Linked DNA regions of Labilibaculum sp. DW002. The protein of the gene in region 2 interacts with the protein of the main gene of each other region in a pairwise test. Links are inferred from orthologs where the notes say so. Each region holds a gene or a part of one and is shown on either strand. Other genes may lie near its edges. The genes, in order: L3049_RS17685 and L3049_RS04600.

Region 1 (8,693 bases), on a different replicon or contig from region 2:
AATACAGCTACCTACAATTAAGCAATAACATGGGTTTGAGTGCAGCCTTAAAAGCTGGAATCGACTATGCAAATACCGAATTTGTTGGTTATATCGATTCCGATTTGCAAACCACTCCTTTCGATTTCGATTTGTTAATGGAATATCGTCACGACTACGCCTTAGTGACAGGTGTTCGACAAAACAGAAAGGACAGTTTTGTAAAAAACATGAGTTCTAAAATTGCCAACGGCTTTCGCAGATACATGACAAAAGATACTGCTGAAGATACTGGTTGTCCGCTTAAAATCATGAAAACTGATTACGCCAAAAAAATCCCATTTTTCACAGGAATGCACCGATTTATCCCTGCGTTAATTATGCTACAGGATGGTAAAATAAAACAAGTTCCCGTTCAACATTTTCCACGAATTGCTGGTGAAGCCAAATATCATTTGTTTAATCGAATGATTGGTCCTTTTAAAGATTGTTTTGCTTATCGATGGATGAAAAAACGTTACATCAATTACGAAATTATCAATCAAGGATGATGGAAAATTATTACATCTATATTATTGGTTTTTTAGCGCAAGCACTATTTTCTGCACGATTAATTGCACAATGGATTAAGTCAGAAAAAGCTGGCGATTCCCTTTCGCCTGCTATCTTTTGGCAATTGAGCATTCTTGCATCTTGGCTGTTGTTTATTTATGGCTTATTACGTAATGATTTTGCCATTATTATTGGGCAAATTATTGCTTATACAATCTATATAAGAAATCTGCAATTGCAAAATCAATGGAGTAAACTTCCTCTTATAACGAGGATAATCGCGCTATCAACCCCTATTATAGCCTTTATTAGTATACTTCGTAATTGGGATGTACATTATCAACAATTCTTTCACAATGAAAATGTTCCTCTTCCTCTTCTAATATGGGGAGTTGCAGGACAAGTTACCTTCACATTCCGATTCATTTACCAATGGATTTACTCCGAACGTAAAGGAGAATCTTGCCTTCCATTAGGATTTTGGATTATAAGCATCGTTGGATCATGTATGATCTTATCCTATGCAATTTATCGTACCGACCCCGTTTTGTTTATTGGGCAAGGATTTGGGGTGCTAGTATATGCCCGAAACATCGTGCTTATCAGAAAAAAAAGACTTCAACTAAACACTGAAAATTAATAAAAATGAACTTGGATTCAATTTTAGATAATAACCGATACAGTCATGCAATAATACTTATAATTGCATGCTACATCTCATTTTTCCTCTTCAATAGCGAGTTTTTTGTGAATATCATGGAAGCAAGAAATTTTGTTACCGCTCGTGAAATGATAGAGAAAGGAAATTGGTTGGTTCCAACAATGAACGGAGAATTACGATTAGCCAAACCTCCTCTACCAACTTGGATTACAGCATTATTTGGCATGTGGTTTGGGATGGAGAAATTAAGCTTACTTCGATTTCCTGCTGGAATAATGGGTTCTCTGATGGTACTTTTCATGTATCGATTTACCATAAGTTTAAATGGAGATAAAAATAAAGCACTAATTAATAGCTTAATACTTACTACCAGCTTCTATGTTCTATACATGAGTCGTACGGGAACTTGGGATATCTATTGTCATAGCTTTATGTTGGGTGCAATATGGCTTTTTCATAAGGCATGGACTAGGGATTCTAAATCCTACATTTTGTTTATTGCAATAGGATTATTGCTTGGTTTATCCTTCTTAAGCAAAGGGCCCGTTGCCTTTTTTGCAATGCTTATTCCCTTTGTAATTGCCTATTCCTGGATTTATGGAGGCAAAATTATTTTGCAAAAATGGCAGCCATTACTTCTTTCCGTAATCATTTTCATTATAGTCAGTTTTTGGTGGCCAATTTATATTGCTATTGCTTATGCTCCTGAAGCAGCAGCTGTAGCAAAATTAGAATCTGGTTCATGGATGAATCGACATGTACGGCCATTTTTCTATTATTGGAACTTTCCAATTCAATCGGGAATTTGGACTATGGCAATTTTCACTAGCCTACTAGTTCCTTATGCTCTAAAGAATTTTAAGGCAATAAAGGAATATAAATTTGCTTTAATATGGACGGTATCATCCGTAATTCTACTGTCGCTAATTCCCGAAAAAAAAGATCGCTACTTATTACCAGTACTGATTCCAAGTGCAATATTAGCAGGACAATTTTTTCATCATCTGTATCTGGTTTTCAAAGAAAATAATTCAAAAAAAATTGATCGAATTCTCTTTGGAATCAACATTTGGTTGATAGCTATTGTTGCCTTCGCTTTACCAATTGTTGTATTTCTAATGTTCCACCAACAAAAATTGATGTCAATTCAAACTTTTGCACTTTTCTCGATTTTTGCAGAACTCATTTTTGTAATTCTAATTGTTTGTTGGATTAATAAGAACATAAGAGGAATGCTGATTGGAATGACCACATTAATGTTGGTTGTTCTTGTATTTATTATACCACACACTGGAGGTGTTTTAAATAAAAACCCAAAATTCAAAAGTATATCTGAAGTAAGCAATAACGCCAAAATAAATAGTCTCAATTACTACAGCATTGGGGAAAAAGCATTTCGAATTGAGTTGGTATATGAAATTGGTAAAGACATTACTGCATGGGATTCAAAAATGAATCCTGCTTTCCCAGAAAATAAACCTTTTGTTGTTATGTCATCTGAGGATCCCAATGATTTATTCTCCGAAGCTCAAAAAAATCAAATGAATCTTACGATTATCGATCATTTTGATAACAACAAACAAAGAGCCGGAAAAAGAAGAAACAAAGAACATTTTAAAAAATATGTCAGCTTAATTACTCCTTTAAACAATAGTGAAGCTAAATCTTCCACTTCTATCATATCATCAAATAAATAACATATTAGAATCAAGCAATACTAGAAACTATGGGTATCGTTAGCAAACAAGTAGAAGCGAAAACAGTTCTTGTAACTGGATGTGCTGGTTTTATTGGTTCTCACCTCAGCGAAACATTATTAAGTTTAGGATATAAGGTTATTGGTGTTGACAATTTTGACCCTTTCTATTCCATTGACTTAAAAATGGAAAATATGGAGGGATTCAAAAGAAATAAGGCTTTTAAATTCTACCAATTAGACCTTTGCCAAAATGGTAGTTTAAATATGATACAAGAAGAGATTTCTCTTATTGCACATTTGGCTGGTAAGGCTGGTGTTCGTCCTTCCATTCAAAATCCGCAAAGCTATATTGATAGCAACATTAGTGCGACTAGAAATATTCTTGATTTTATGCAGAAAAAAGGAATCAAGAAACTTGCATTCGCCTCTTCCTCATCAGTATATGGCAACAACCCTATCGTACCCTTTACCGAAGATCAAAATGTAGACAATGTAATTTCCCCTTATGCCTTTTCAAAAAAATCTTGTGAAATTTTAAATCATAGTTATCACTACCTCTACGATCTGGATATCATTAACATGAGATTTTTTACTGTTTTTGGTCCTCGTCAACGCCCCGATTTGGCTATTAATAAATTTGTAAAACTCATTCATAACAACGAACCGATTCCAATGTTTGGAGACGGTTCAACAGCTCGAGATTATACGTTTGTAGATGATACCGTTGATGGAATTGTAAAAACTTGTGAATACTTGTTTGCAAATCATTCGGTATTTAACACCATTAACCTTGGTAATAGTTATCCTATTCAGCTGAGTACGATGATTGAGGTAATTGCAAAAAATTGTGCTGTTACTCCGATCATTAATCAATTACCAATGCAAGCTGGTGATGTTGAGCAAACATATGCCGATATCTCCAAAGCCAGAGATTTGATTGGCTACAGTCCAAAAGTACCTTTTGAAGAGGGAATAGATATATTTATTAACTGGTTCAAAAATAAAGAGTCAGCAGTAATATCAGCTAAAATTTAGATTTATAATATCGAAGAATACAAACAAAGAGATTTATAGTTCATCAATCCTATATTTATTTTTTAAAAATCCATTTTCTTAAGGTCCATTTATGGACCTTTTTTTATTCTTCAAAATTTTCTACAGGTTACAAGTCAATAAGGGGCGAATTGTTAGATTTTTGTTAGAACTCACCTCTTTCTTTGAGTCATTTATCAAAGTCAACAATTCAATAATATGAAATTCAAAAGCATCCTACAAAGTCGTTATGGAGGTCTTGTAATATTTAGTTTTATTTTCCTCGCACTTTCTTTTTTGGTTAGAACCATTCTACTTCTTACTGACATTCAAAATGTTGATTTAAATCTTGTTCGATTGCTTCAAATTTACTGCTTTGGTTTGTTCTACGATTTAATAACTATTTCCTATTTCATCATTCCATTTGTTCTGTATTTGCTTGTTGTTCCAGATCAAATTTTCAATACAAATATTCACAGATGGATATCTTATGTTTTTTTTATTATTAGCATTGGTATTCTTGTCTTTTCGGGCATTGGCGAATGGTTCTTTTGGGAAGAATTCTCGGTTCGTTATAATTTTATAGCTGTGGATTATTTGGTATATACTCATGAAGTTATTGCCAATATTCGTGAATCCTATCCTATGCCCATTATCATTATTGGCATGCTATTATTATCTGCAGGAATTTTTGTTCTCGTTAAAAAGTATTTCGATAAAACTATTAATTCCAAATCACGATTCACTTCTCGTTTAGCAACAAGCTTAGTCTTATGGCTAATTCCTCTTTTAGCTTTTTACTCTATCGATAAAAGTTCTGCGGAAATACAAGATAATACCTACTCTAACGAATTAGCTCACAATGGTATTTATCAGGTTTTCTCAGCATTTAGGAACAATGAGCTAGACTACAAAGCTTTTTATCAGAGTATAGACGATAAGGAAGCTTTCACAAATCTTCGAAAACTAATTAAAACTTCGAATAGCGAATTTATTAGCGATGACATATTTGATGTGAGAAGAGATATTACTTATGAGGGTGAAGACAAAAATTACAATGTAATGATGATTACTGTAGAAAGTCTAAGTGGTTCATTTTTCACTAAATTTGGAGGGCAATATAACATCACACCTAATCTGGATACTATAGCTCAGCAATCCTTATTCTTCACCAATTTTTATGCAACAGGAACCCGCACAGTACGTGGTATGGAAGCTTTAACCTTATCATTACCACCAACTCCGGGTTACTCCATTGTTAAACGTCCAAACAATGAAAATATGTTTACACTTGGTCATGTTTTAAATTCGAAAGGCTATGAAAGCAATTTCATTTATGCCGGCAATGGTTATTTTGATAATATGAACTACTTTTTCGGCAACAGTGGTTACAATATAGTCGACAAAAAAGCTTTTAGCGATAATGAAATTACATTTGAAAATGCCTGGGGTGTATGCGATGAAGATTTATTTGCGAAAGCCTCTCAGGTAGCAGATAGTGCGTACAAAACCGGGAAACCTTTTCATAACTTTATCATGACAACTTCCAATCACCGCCCTTATACCTACCCTGAGGGAAAAATTGATATTCCTTCACATTCAGGAAGAAAAGGCGCTGTAAAATACACTGATTATGCTATTGCCAAATTTTTACGAGAAGCTAAAAACAAGCCCTGGTTTAAAAACACCATTTTTGTTATTGTTGGCGATCATTGCGCATCAAGCGCAGGAAAAACATCCTTACCCGTTAAAAAATATCATATTCCTTTAATTGTATATGCACCTGCTATTGTTCCTGCTTCAGAGAATAATACTGTAGCCTCACAGATCGATTTTGCTCCTACAATTATGGGCTTACTAAATATGGATTACACTTCTAAATTCTTTGGGAAAGATATACTTTTCGAAGCACCTAATCGTGCCTTACTGGGCACCTATCAGAAGATTGGTTTGCTAAAAGGTGGAAAATTGACTGTTCAAATTCCTACCAAGCAAGTCGAATCTTATCAAGTAATTGATAACAAACAAAAAGTGGATAATGTTGATCAACAGGAATTAGAAGAAGCAATAAGCTACTACCAAACAGCAAGTTATCTATTTCATCACAAAGGATATAATTTTTTGGATTAATTTAATGCATCGATAATCAAAACACTAAAGCCCTGCAAATTTTACTCCTAATTTAAAAGAATGATAACAGCATTAAAAACCCTTGCAATAGTTAACCCCATTTCGGGAACGGGTAAACAAAAAAATATTGAATGCCTTTTAAAAAAATATCTCGACCATGAGCGATTTCATCTTCAAGTAGAAAAGACAGGCTACGCAGGACATGGCACCGAATTAGCAAAGCTTGCTGTTACAAATGATTTTGATGTCGTAATTGCAATTGGAGGAGATGGAACCATTAATGAAATAGCTAATGCATTAACATTTAGCGATGTTGCTATGGGAATAATTCCTTGTGGCTCGGGTAATGGCTTAGCACGACACCTTGGCATTCCAATGAATACAAAAAGGGCAATTCAATGCATAAACAAAGCTACTATTAACAAAATAGATACGATAAGAGCAAATGATTATCGTTTTATAAATGTGGCTGGTATTGGTTTTGACGCTTTAATTGCTCACGAATTTGCAAAAATGAAATCCAGAGGATTAGCAAGCTATGCTAAAGCTATTTTAAAGTGCTTCCGAATTTTCTCTAACCAATCATTTGTATTAAAAAATAAAGAGATCGAAACAATAGAAAATGGAATGATGCTTTGTTTTGCCAATTCATCTCAATTTGGAAACAACGCCTACATTGCTCCTTCGGCAAAAGTTGATGATGGAAAAATAAACATTTCGCTACTAAAAAAACCAAAATGGTTTCAGATTCCTGTATTAGGCTGGAAAGTATTTACGAAAGGAATAAATACTTCCTCTTTGTTTAGTGAAATCATTACCAATGAAATAACAATTGTTCAACAATCAGATCAAGGACATATAGATGGAGAACCGATCTATTTTGGAAAAGAAATTCACCTAAAAATCGACCCTTTAAGCCTAAAACTACTAGCTTAAATGAAAAAAAGGGCTCCAACTAGGAGCCCTTTCATTTTATATTTTTAAATTAAAAAATTATAACAATTTCTTGATTTCTTCTTCAAAGTCCTCTGGAACAATGTTCGGTTCAATACGCTCAATTACTTTACCATCTCTACCAACAATGAATTTTGTGAAATTCCATTTAACACCATCTCCATTGTAAATTTCCGGAAATTTGCCACTTAAAAAAGATTTGAATTTTTGCCCCGAAGCAGAATCATCAAAGCCCTTAAAAGGTTTCTCCGACGTCATCATCTTATATAAAGGATGTGCATTTTCACCTCTCACCTCAATTTTTTCAAACATCGGGAAGCTAACGCCATAATTTTTCTGACAAAACTCTGCAATTTCAGAAGAAGAACCTGGCTCCTGCTCCAAAAACTGATTACATGGCATTCCTAAAATCACAAACCCCTGATCTTTATACTTTTTATATATAGCTTCCAATCCTTCATACTGAGGAGTCAACCCACATTTACTGGCAGTGTTCACAACAAGTACCACTTTACCTTTATATGCATCCAATGAAAGTTCTTCTCCGTTTAAAGAGTTCATTTTGTAGCTGTAAATATTATCCGCAGAGCATTTCTTTTTAGAACAACACTCCTTTTTACATTCTTTCTTTTTTTCTTTTTGTGCAATTGCTTGATTTGAAAACAATCCTGCTGCTAAAAACAGTACTAAGGCAATTTTTTTCATCTTCTTATTTTACTATTAGTCTTTGTTGATATTCAATAAATACGCAATTAATGTCGCGTGCGATACAAATATATATTTTTATTTTGAATTGATTCAAATAAAGATTGTTAAATATCAGTTAAAGACTTAAGACATTCTTTGAATTACCTCTTTAGCAACCCATTCCGGCGTAATATCAACCATACATTGTTGATAAATAGCTTGCGAACATTTCCCTGATCCATCCTTGGTGCAAGGGCGACATTTCATATCAAGTTCTAAAGTTGTAATGTGCTCACCTGTTGTAAAGCCAAAGGCTGTTGGTCCCATTAAAGACAATCCTTTTACATTAAATTTATCGGCAGCATGTAAAAATCCGGTATCACCTGAAATCACCAAATTAGATTTTTGCGTAAGATAACAGGATTCCAGTAGGTTCGTTTTTCCAGCCAAGTTTAAGATTCTATCTGGTGCTTCATTTTCAATTTCCTTGCAGAAAACATCATCTGGACCTGCCAATATCATAAAATTGTAATCAGGAAGTAAACTTACCAACTTCTGCCAATGTGAAACAGGCCAACGTTTCATGATCCAAGCCGCAGAAGGCACTAATGTTATTAATTTAGACTGATCTCCCTTTAAATTAGAGAACACAGTTGCATCCATTTTCACTTTCAAATCCTCTGGGAAATACCAATTGGTATTCACTTTAGAATAATCGCTTAAGCCCCATTTATCGAGAGGTTTACGAAAAGAAAGCATTCCTTTAAAAGGCATTGGGAAACGATCAATTCTCAATTTAAACAACAAAATTCGCTTGATACGATCCTTGCTTCGCATGGTAAATTTGGGTCCGATGCCGAACCAACGTTTCCATCGCGGAACAAGTACTGTTTTTAGAACGATAGATCGAATATTACTGTGTGCATCATATACGTAATCGAACTTTTCCTTTTTAAGCTCTTTTGCTTGCTTTAAAAGTCCTTTGAATCCAGCTCCTCT
Region 2 (8,781 bases):
TATCGAGGATCCTCAAGAATTGGCTAGCGAATTATCTCTTTTGAAACAAAAAATTAGTGAGTTAGACGAGATGAATAAGCACTATCAGCGCAAAGAGAACATCTTTTTTCCTTACTTCGAAAATCAATATCCCGAATACAAATGTTTAGGTGTGATGTGGTCAATTCATGATGATATTCGTAAGGTTCAAAAACAATTGGTGGCAGAATTGCAATCTGAGTTAATCGATTTGAAGCTGATTAATCGTTTGTTAGGCGATTTGTTCTTTTTCATGTATGCGATTATTTCTCGAGAGGAGTATTTGCTTTTTCCGATTGCATTGAATGCTGTTTCAGAGGATTTATGGGATGAAATGAACGATCAGAGTTCGGAAATAGGCTTCAGTTTTATAGAAGCTCCAAAGTTGGTTAAAGCAGAAAAGAAATCAGTAAAGAAGACAGAAAAGATGATTGGAGAAGAATTAGATATGGAGCAATTGGGCGATAACTTGCTTAATTTTGAAACTGGTTTAATGACATTGAAACAAGCGATGATGTTGCTGAATCATTTGCCTGTTGACATTACAATGATTGATGAAAATGATAGAGTCTGTTTCTTCTCAAATCCAAAAGAACGTTTTTTTCCACGCTCAAAAGCAATAATTGGAAGAACCGTGCAGAATTGTCATCCGCCAGAGAGTGTTCATGTGGTTGATGATTTGGTTAAGGCATTTAAGAGTGAAGAAAAGGACAGTGAATCATTTTGGATCCAAATGAAAGGTCGATTCATTCTAATCCAGTATTTCGCTTTGCGCGATGAGAAGAATGTATATAAAGGCTGTATTGAAGTGAGCCAAGATGCAACAGATATTCGTAAATTGGATGGTGAAAAACGATTAATGGATTAATACAACATGATAAAAAAGAAAGCCTGCAAATTCAAATGAATTGCAGGCTTTTTAGTATTTTGAAGATAGATTTTACAATCTACTCATAAATTTAACTGGATCGATAATGTATCGAACATGAACGGCATTTCCAATGTTACCACCTTCGTCAGAAGCTTCAATTTCGAAACTTAATTTTTTACCATCTACTTTTACCAATTTGGCAGTACATGTAACGGTAGCTCCTAGTTTCGTAGCTTTGTTGTGCTTGGTGTCAATCTGAATTCCTACGCTATCTGTACCTTTTGCCATGTCTTTATCGATACAAGCAACTGCTGTGTTTTCCATAAAGGCAACCATTGCTGGCGTAGCATATACTTCTAACTTCCCAGATCCGTGATATATTGCTGTATCCTTTTTGGTTACAGTCATAGTTTGTGTTATGGATAATCCTTCTACTAAAGCCATAATAAGGGTTCTTAAATTGTTATTCTATTCTTCAAATTCCGAAGTGAAATGGAATTCCAAGTTCTTATAATTTGCTTGTGCCATTTGCAACATATAACCCGAATCAGCTAAGAAAACATCTCTACCTTGCTTGTCTTTGGCAATATATTGGTATTTAGCTTTTTTAAACTCTTTCAATTCCTCATCGTCGTTAGACTTAATCCAACAAGCCTTGTGAAGATTGATGTGTTCCCAACGACAGGATGCGCTATACTCGTGTAGCAAACGGTACTCGATAACCTCAAATTGAAGTGCTCCAACGGTACCAATTACTTTACGACCATTGAACTGTGAGGTGAAGAGTTGTGCCACACCTTCGTCCATCAATTGGTCAATACCTTTAGCAAGCTGTTTCGATTTCATTGGATCAGCATTCTCGATATATTTAAACAACTCAGGAGAGAATGATGGAATCCCCTTGAAATTGATTTTTTCACCTTCAGTTAAAGTATCACCAATCTTAAAGTTACCTGTATCGTGCAAACCGATAATGTCTCCAGGGAACGCCTCTTCTACAATCGATTTCTTTTCAGCCATAAAAGCTGTTGGACTTGAGAACTTCACTTTTTTACCATTGCGTACGTGCAGGTAAGGTGTATTTCTCTTAAAAGTACCCGATACAATTTTCACGAAAGCAATTCTATCGCGATGCTTAGGGTCCATATTGGCATGAATCTTAAAGACGAAACCAGAAAACTTCTCTTCTGTTGGTGCAATAACTCTTTCAACCGTCTGACATGGCAGTGGAGAAGGAGCAATCTTAATAAAAACATCAAGCAATTCCTGAACACCAAAGTTATTCAGTGCAGAACCAAAGAATACAGGCGCAATTTCAGCATTTAGATAATCTTCAACGCTAAATTCAGGGTAAACTCCCGATACTAAATCTAACTCTTCACGAAGCACTTCAGCATCATCACCAATATGATTTTCCAGCTCAGGACTAGAAACATCGTCGAATTCAATGGTTTCCTGAACGGTTTGAGTTGCAGGTGTAAAGAGACTCAAGTTTTTATGGTAGATATTGTAAACCCCTTTGAAATCAGGCCCCATATTTATAGGCCAACTCAAAGGATTGACATTTAATTGTAATTCTTCCTCAATTTCATCAAGCAGATCAAAAGCATCCTTACCCGATCGGTCCATTTTATTAATGAATACAATTACAGGCGTTTTTCTCATACGACAAACCTTCATCAATTTTCTGGTTTGTGCCTCAACTCCTTTTGCCACATCAATCACAATAATAACCGAATCACAAGCTGTTAAAGTACGAAATGTATCCTCAGCGAAATCCTGGTGACCAGGTGTATCAAGAATGTTAATTTTATGTCCTTTGTACTCGAATCCCATTACCGAAGTTGCAACAGAAATACCTCTCTGACGCTCAATTTCCATAAAATCGGAAGTTGCAGTTTTCTTAATCTTGTTCGATTTAACAGCACCAGCCACGTGAATAGCTCCACCAAATAACAAAAGTTTTTCGGTTAGTGTGGTTTTACCTGCATCGGGATGAGAGATGATACCAAAGGTACGTCTTCTATTTATTTCGTCTTTAAATCCCATCGATCGTATTTTCTTTAAAATAAAAGCATGCAAAAGTAATCATTTTTACTGATTTTGCTTCCTATTATAAGGATTAAATAAGGCTCTGTTTTTAAAGTTCAATTGTATCACATTAGAGTTCTGCAACCAAATTCACGGCAGGTACAGTGCTAACGTTTGCTTAATTCTTTGAATTTCTTTTAGTAGATTTACGAAACAAAATTGCGAATAGGATAATTATATGAAGCGAATAGGATTACTTTCTGATACTCATGCATGGCTCGATCCAGTAGTGGTAAAGCATTTAAAAGAATGCGATGAAATATGGCATGCTGGAGATATTGGAGGAATTGAAATCGCTGATAAATTATCCGAAATAGCTCCTCTAAGAGCTGTTTATGGAAATATAGACGACCATAAGGTTCGCATTGATTACCCAAAGCATCAGCGTTTCCGTTGCGAAGAGGTTGATGTTTGGATCACACACATCGGAGGTTATCCAAAAAATTATGACCGTAATGTAAAACCGGAAATTTTTGACAATCCTCCGCAATTATTTATTTCAGGTCATTCGCATATATTAAAGGTGATTTTCGATAAAGAATTAAATCTTTTACATATCAATCCTGGAGCATCAGGAATTAATGGTTTTCATAAAGTTCAAACCATAATAAAATTTACGATTGATGCAAAAGAGATTAAAGATCTTCAAGTTGTTGAATTTGGAAATAAGGGAAGTTAATACCTTCCAATTTTCAGGTATCTGATAAGTCTATTTTTTTAAGGGGGAAATTTATAGTTGTAGGGTAGAATCTGCTCTTTTTGGTTGAGTCTGAAAGCTTATAAAGATTTTTAGTTTCGGCTTTTTAATATAGCAAGTTTTTGTTATATTTAGATATTTAAATTTAATCGTACTTAACAGCTACTTATAGAGCTTCAATTATTCTAAGATGTTGTAGTACAGTCAGTAAGCTTGCAACTTGTCGCTTACATAAAACGCATTAAAAGATCGCTAACTCTTAAAACATTTCTTTCTTTTGTGCTTAAATTAAATTTAGAACTATTAACCATTGGAAATATATATAAATCAAAAATTCATTAAACTATGCTATTTGATTTTAATTTGATAAAATCTGTTTACGAACAAATGCCTGAAAAGGTAAATAAAGCAAGAAAGACTCTTGGCAAACCATTAACATTAAGCGAGAAAATTTTATACTCTCATTTATCCGCAGAGGAAAAGGGAGATAAATTTAAGAGAGCTGAAGATTACGTTAATTTTGCTCCGGATCGTGTTGCTATGCAGGATGCTACCGCACAAATGGCTTTGCTTCAGTTTATGAATGCTGGTAAATCAAAGGTTGCTGTTCCTTCAACTGTACATTGCGACCATTTGATTCAAGCATCGGTAGGAGCGGATGAAGATTTAAAAGAAGCTTTATTACAAAACAATGAAGTTTACAATTTTTTGCAATCGGTATCTGATAAATATGGAATTGGTTTTTGGAAGCCGGGTGCTGGAATTATTCATCAAGTTGTTTTAGAAAATTACGCATTCCCTGGTGGGATGATGATTGGAACAGATTCGCACACGGTAAATGCTGGTGGATTAGGTATGGTAGCCATTGGTGTTGGTGGTGCCGATGCTGTTGATGTGATGGCAGGAATGGCTTGGGAGCTAAAAATGCCAAAACTAATTGGTGTAAAATTAACCGGCAAACTAAGTGGTTGGGCATCGTCTAAGGATGTGATTTTGAAAGTTGCTGGTATTTTAACTGTAAAAGGTGGAACAGGTGCTATTGTAGAATATTTTGGTGAAGGAGCTGATGCCTTATCATGTACAGGTAAAGCTACCATTTGTAATATGGGGGCTGAAATTGGAGCAACAACTTCCATTTTTGCTTACGACAAGAATATGAGTACTTACCTGCGTCATACGGGGCGTGAGCAAATAGCAGACTTGGCTGACGATATTATGCCACATTTGCGAGCAGACGAAGAGATTGCTTTAAACCCGGAGAAATATTACGACGAACTGATTGAAATCAATCTGTCTGAATTGGAGCCGTTTATTAATGGACCATTTACACCAGATTTAGCTCATCCGCTTTCTGAATTTGCCAAAGCGGTAAAGACGAATGATTACCCACAAGAACTAGAGGTTGGTTTAATTGGCTCTTGTACAAATTCATCTTACGAAGATTTGTCGAGAGCAGCATCATTAGCTAAACAGGCAAGAGATAAGAACCTGAAGGTAAAAGCTGAATTTATTGTAACACCAGGATCTGAAATGGTTCGTTATACAACTGAGCGCGATGGTATTCTTAGTGAGTTTGAAAATATTGGTGGTGTCATCATGTCAAATGCTTGTGGACCATGTATTGGTCAATGGAATCGTCATACTGAAGATCCAACACGTAAGAATTCAATTATTACATCTTTTAATAGAAATTTTGCCAAGCGAAATGATGGTAACCCGAATACACATGGGTTTGTTGCTTCGCCTGAATTGGTAACAGCGATGGCTATTGCTGGTGATCTTACTTTTAACCCAATGACTGATACATTAATTAATGAAGATGGTGTAGAGGTGAAGTTAGATGAGCCTAAAGGCTATGAACTGCCTCCGCATGGTTTTGACGTGGTAGATGCTGGTTATTTGGCTCCTCAGGCTGACGGGAGTGGTGTGAAGGTAGAGGTGAGTAAGATGTCTGATCGATTACAATTGTTAGCACCATTTAAAGAGTGGGATGGTGAAGATTATCTGGGGCTTAATTTATTGATTAAAGCCAAAGGAAAGTGTACAACCGATCATATTTCTATGGCCGGACCTTGGTTAAGATTCCGTGGTCACCTCGATAATATTTCTAATAATATGCTAATTGGTGCAATTAATTACTTCAATGACGAAAGCAATTTAATATTTAATCCTATTTCTGAGAAATATGAAGAAGTTCCGGCAACAGCTCGTGCAATAAAAGCTAAAGGTCAGGCCAGTTTTGTTGTGGGAGATGAAAATTATGGAGAAGGTTCATCGAGAGAGCATGCAGCAATGGAACCTCGTCATTTAGGAATTAAAGTTGTTTTAGTTCGTTCATTTGCTCGTATTCACGAGACGAATTTGAAGAAACAAGGTGTGCTTGGTTTAACCTTTGCTGATAAAGCTGATTACGATAAAATTCAAGAGAAAGATAAGGTAGATGTTAACGGATTAACAAATTTTACTCCTGGTGTACCTTTAGAATTAGTTGTTACGCATGAAGATGGATCAAAAGATTCGATTGTAGCAAATCATTCTTATAACAAGGTTCAAATTGACTGGTTTAAGGCGGGGAGTGCTTTAAATCTGATAAGAAAACAAAATGCAAAATAAACAACAAACTAATGCTAATGCGAAACCAATCTCCCCGGTTGGTTTCCAAACCTAAAGTTTAGACCATATGAAAAAAACACTGAAGCAAACCTTATCCGAGAAAATTGATAAACAAAGACCCCGGACAAAAAAATTATTGAAAGAATACGGGGATGTCGTTGTTGATCAGGTTACTATAGCCCAAGTAATTGGTGGTATGAGAGGTATTAAATCTCTCGTTACTGATATTTCATACCTTGACCCTGAAGAAGGAATTCGTTATAGAGGTTATACATTGGAAGAAGTAATTGAAGGATTACCAAAGCCAAAAGGAGGGGACATGCCTTACGTTGAGGGATTGTTTTACTTACTCCTTACCGGAGATTTTCCGAATCAGGAAGAAGTTCAGCAAGTTGTAGATGAGTTTTCAAAGCGACGCATTGTTCCGCGCTTTGTTTATGATGTAATCGATTCGTTCCCGACATCAAGTCATCCAATGGCAATTTTTTCAACAGCTATTCTAACCTTAAATAGAGAATCTGTTTTTAATCGCCAATATCAAGCAGGCTTAAGCAAGAAAGATTATTGGGAAGCAACTTATGAAGATGCCTTGAATCTATTGGCTAAGTTGCCTGAGATTGCAGCCTATATTTATAATAAGCTATATCGTAAAGGTGAACGTATTTTATCAGATCCTAACCTTGATATGGGAGCTAATTTTGCTCAAATGATGGGAATAGAGAAGCCATATGATGATGTGTCACGTTTGCATTTTATTATTCATTCTGATCATGAGAGTGGTAATGTTAGTGCGCATACAGGTCACTTAGTAGCAAGTTCTTTATCTGATATCTATCTTTCTATTTCAGCGATGATTAATGGCTTAGCAGGACCTTTACATGGTTTGGCTAATCAGGAAGTTCTTCGTTGGTTACAAGAGGTAATGAATAAAATGGACAATAAATTACCATCAACAGAAGAGATGGAGCAATTTGTTTGGAATACTTTGAACTCTGGTCAGGTAATTCCTGGTTTTGGTCACGCAGTATTGCGTAAAACCGACCCCCGTTATAAATTACAGCGCGAGTTTAGTCAGAAACATCTTCCCGATGATCCAATTTTTAAATATGCTGACTTGCTTTATAAGGTTGTACCTCCAATTTTACAGAAACATGGTAAAGCGAAGAATCCATGGCCTAATGTCGATGCACAATCAGGTGTTATTCAATGGCACTATGGCGTGAAAGATTATGATTTCTATACCGTGTTATTTGGTATTGGTCGATCAATAGGTATCTGTGCTAATATTATTTGGGACAGAGCTCTTGGGTATCCTCTGGAGCGTCCAAAATCAGTAACGACAGATATGCTTGAAAAAATTGCTGGTATAAAAAAGATGGCGGAAGCCGAAGAAAATTAAAAAATGATCTACGCATAAAAAGAGCTGGTTTCAATTTTGAAACCAGCTCTTCTTGTATAAAAAAAACTGTAAAAAAGTTGGTGAAGACTTTTTTACAGTTTTAAAGCAAAAACTAACAATATGGAATAACCCAATTATTCTAATTTAAATAAGAAATACTTCAAACCCTAACCCACAATTCTAACCTTAACCTAAACAAAGTTAGGATCTGAAGTACTCTCGAAGTAGAAGCACATTCTACTTTTCTCGCCACAATTCACAATAAAAGTTTTGAAACTTTCTTGTGATATCCCTTTCACACTACAAAAATGCATGAAATATTGGTTTAGGGTTTCATTGTATTTACCCAAAATGCAAGTTGGAAATACTCAAAAGTGAATGGGTGATTTACGCCAAGTTGGAGGGGTGGTTGGGTAAGTTTCTGATATGCAGTAATTCACAAAAAAAAAGCCAATCGATGTACGATTGGCTTTTTAAATGAGGTTTTATTTATCTGTCGAGATTAACAATCCCCTAATTTCATTTTCTAATTTATCCAGATCGTTACTGACCTGTTTTTTTGCATCTTTAAACTTGTCTGTTAAATTATTCGATAAGCCTTTGTAATAGTCAACACCATTAAGAAGATTTGTTTTAAATTTCTCCAGTGATCTGATTTGTTTCTTTACAGGATCTTTCAACTCATCAATCTGTTCCTTAAGATAACTTACATAAAGATCTAACTCTTTAACAAACATGTGTGGACGATCTTTTCGAACAATTAAATTGGTTCTGTTGTAAATATGATCAACCATTTCTTTTAGCTTAGCCTTTTTTGAAAAGTAAGCTAAATTTGGACCAGGGCAAATCGAAACACCGTCTCCATCAGCCTTTGTGTCAATATGATTTACAAGAAATGATGATGCAGATAAACCTTTACACAAACAGGTTTTTTCAAGCAATAAACCAACTTCTTTATCATACTCTTCTTTTGGAAGTTCCTGATTTTTCAAATCAGCAAGTTTTAACTTTTGATATTGCACTGAAGCCGTACAGATTGGTTTTTCCGTAAATTCCGTATTCGCTAACATGAATTTTTTTGTACATGCGCTA

Evidence for each region.
Region 1: the proteins of L3049_RS04600 (region 2) and L3049_RS17685 interact in binary tests that used the Escherichia coli proteins (3 or more experiments, as listed by UniProt). The link is inferred for Labilibaculum sp. DW002 from one-to-one orthologs.

The regions. Positions count from the first base shown.
Region 1 is NZ_JAKJSC010000006.1:47,607-56,299, forward strand. What follows is about bases 5,201-8,051. They hold L3049_RS17685 (diacylglycerol/lipid kinase family protein), read left to right. Parts: upstream 5,201-6,113; coding sequence 6,114-6,989; downstream 6,990-8,051. Other genes in these bases: L3049_RS17680 (LTA synthase family protein), read left to right, coding at 5,201-6,053; L3049_RS17690 (glutathione peroxidase), read right to left, coding at 7,047-7,712; L3049_RS17695 (glycosyltransferase family 9 protein), read right to left, coding at 7,839-8,051. Also shown: L3049_RS17660 (glycosyltransferase), read left to right, coding at 1-530; L3049_RS17665 (lipid-A-disaccharide synthase N-terminal domain-containing protein), read left to right, coding at 530-1,171; L3049_RS17670 (ArnT family glycosyltransferase), read left to right, coding at 1,177-2,889; L3049_RS17675 (GDP-mannose 4,6-dehydratase), read left to right, coding at 2,919-3,926; more of L3049_RS17680, read left to right, coding at 4,143-5,200; more of L3049_RS17695, read right to left, coding at 8,052-8,693. UniProt on the Escherichia coli protein: In vitro phosphorylates phosphatidylglycerol but not diacylglycerol; the in vivo substrate is unknown.
Region 2 is NZ_JAKJSC010000001.1:1,185,033-1,193,813, reverse strand. What follows is about bases 5,585-8,523. They hold L3049_RS04600 (citrate (Si)-synthase), read left to right. Parts: upstream 5,585-6,357; coding sequence 6,358-7,689; downstream 7,690-8,523. Other genes in these bases: L3049_RS04595 (hypothetical protein), read right to left, coding at 8,175-8,523; L3049_RS04605 (aconitate hydratase), read left to right, coding at 5,585-6,290. Outside these bases: L3049_RS04625 (DUF438 domain-containing protein), read left to right, coding at 1-886; L3049_RS04620 (thioesterase family protein), read right to left, coding at 959-1,333; L3049_RS04615 (peptide chain release factor 3), read right to left, coding at 1,358-2,938; L3049_RS04610 (metallophosphoesterase family protein), read left to right, coding at 3,159-3,659; more of L3049_RS04605, read left to right, coding at 4,023-5,584; more of L3049_RS04595, read right to left, coding at 8,524-8,781.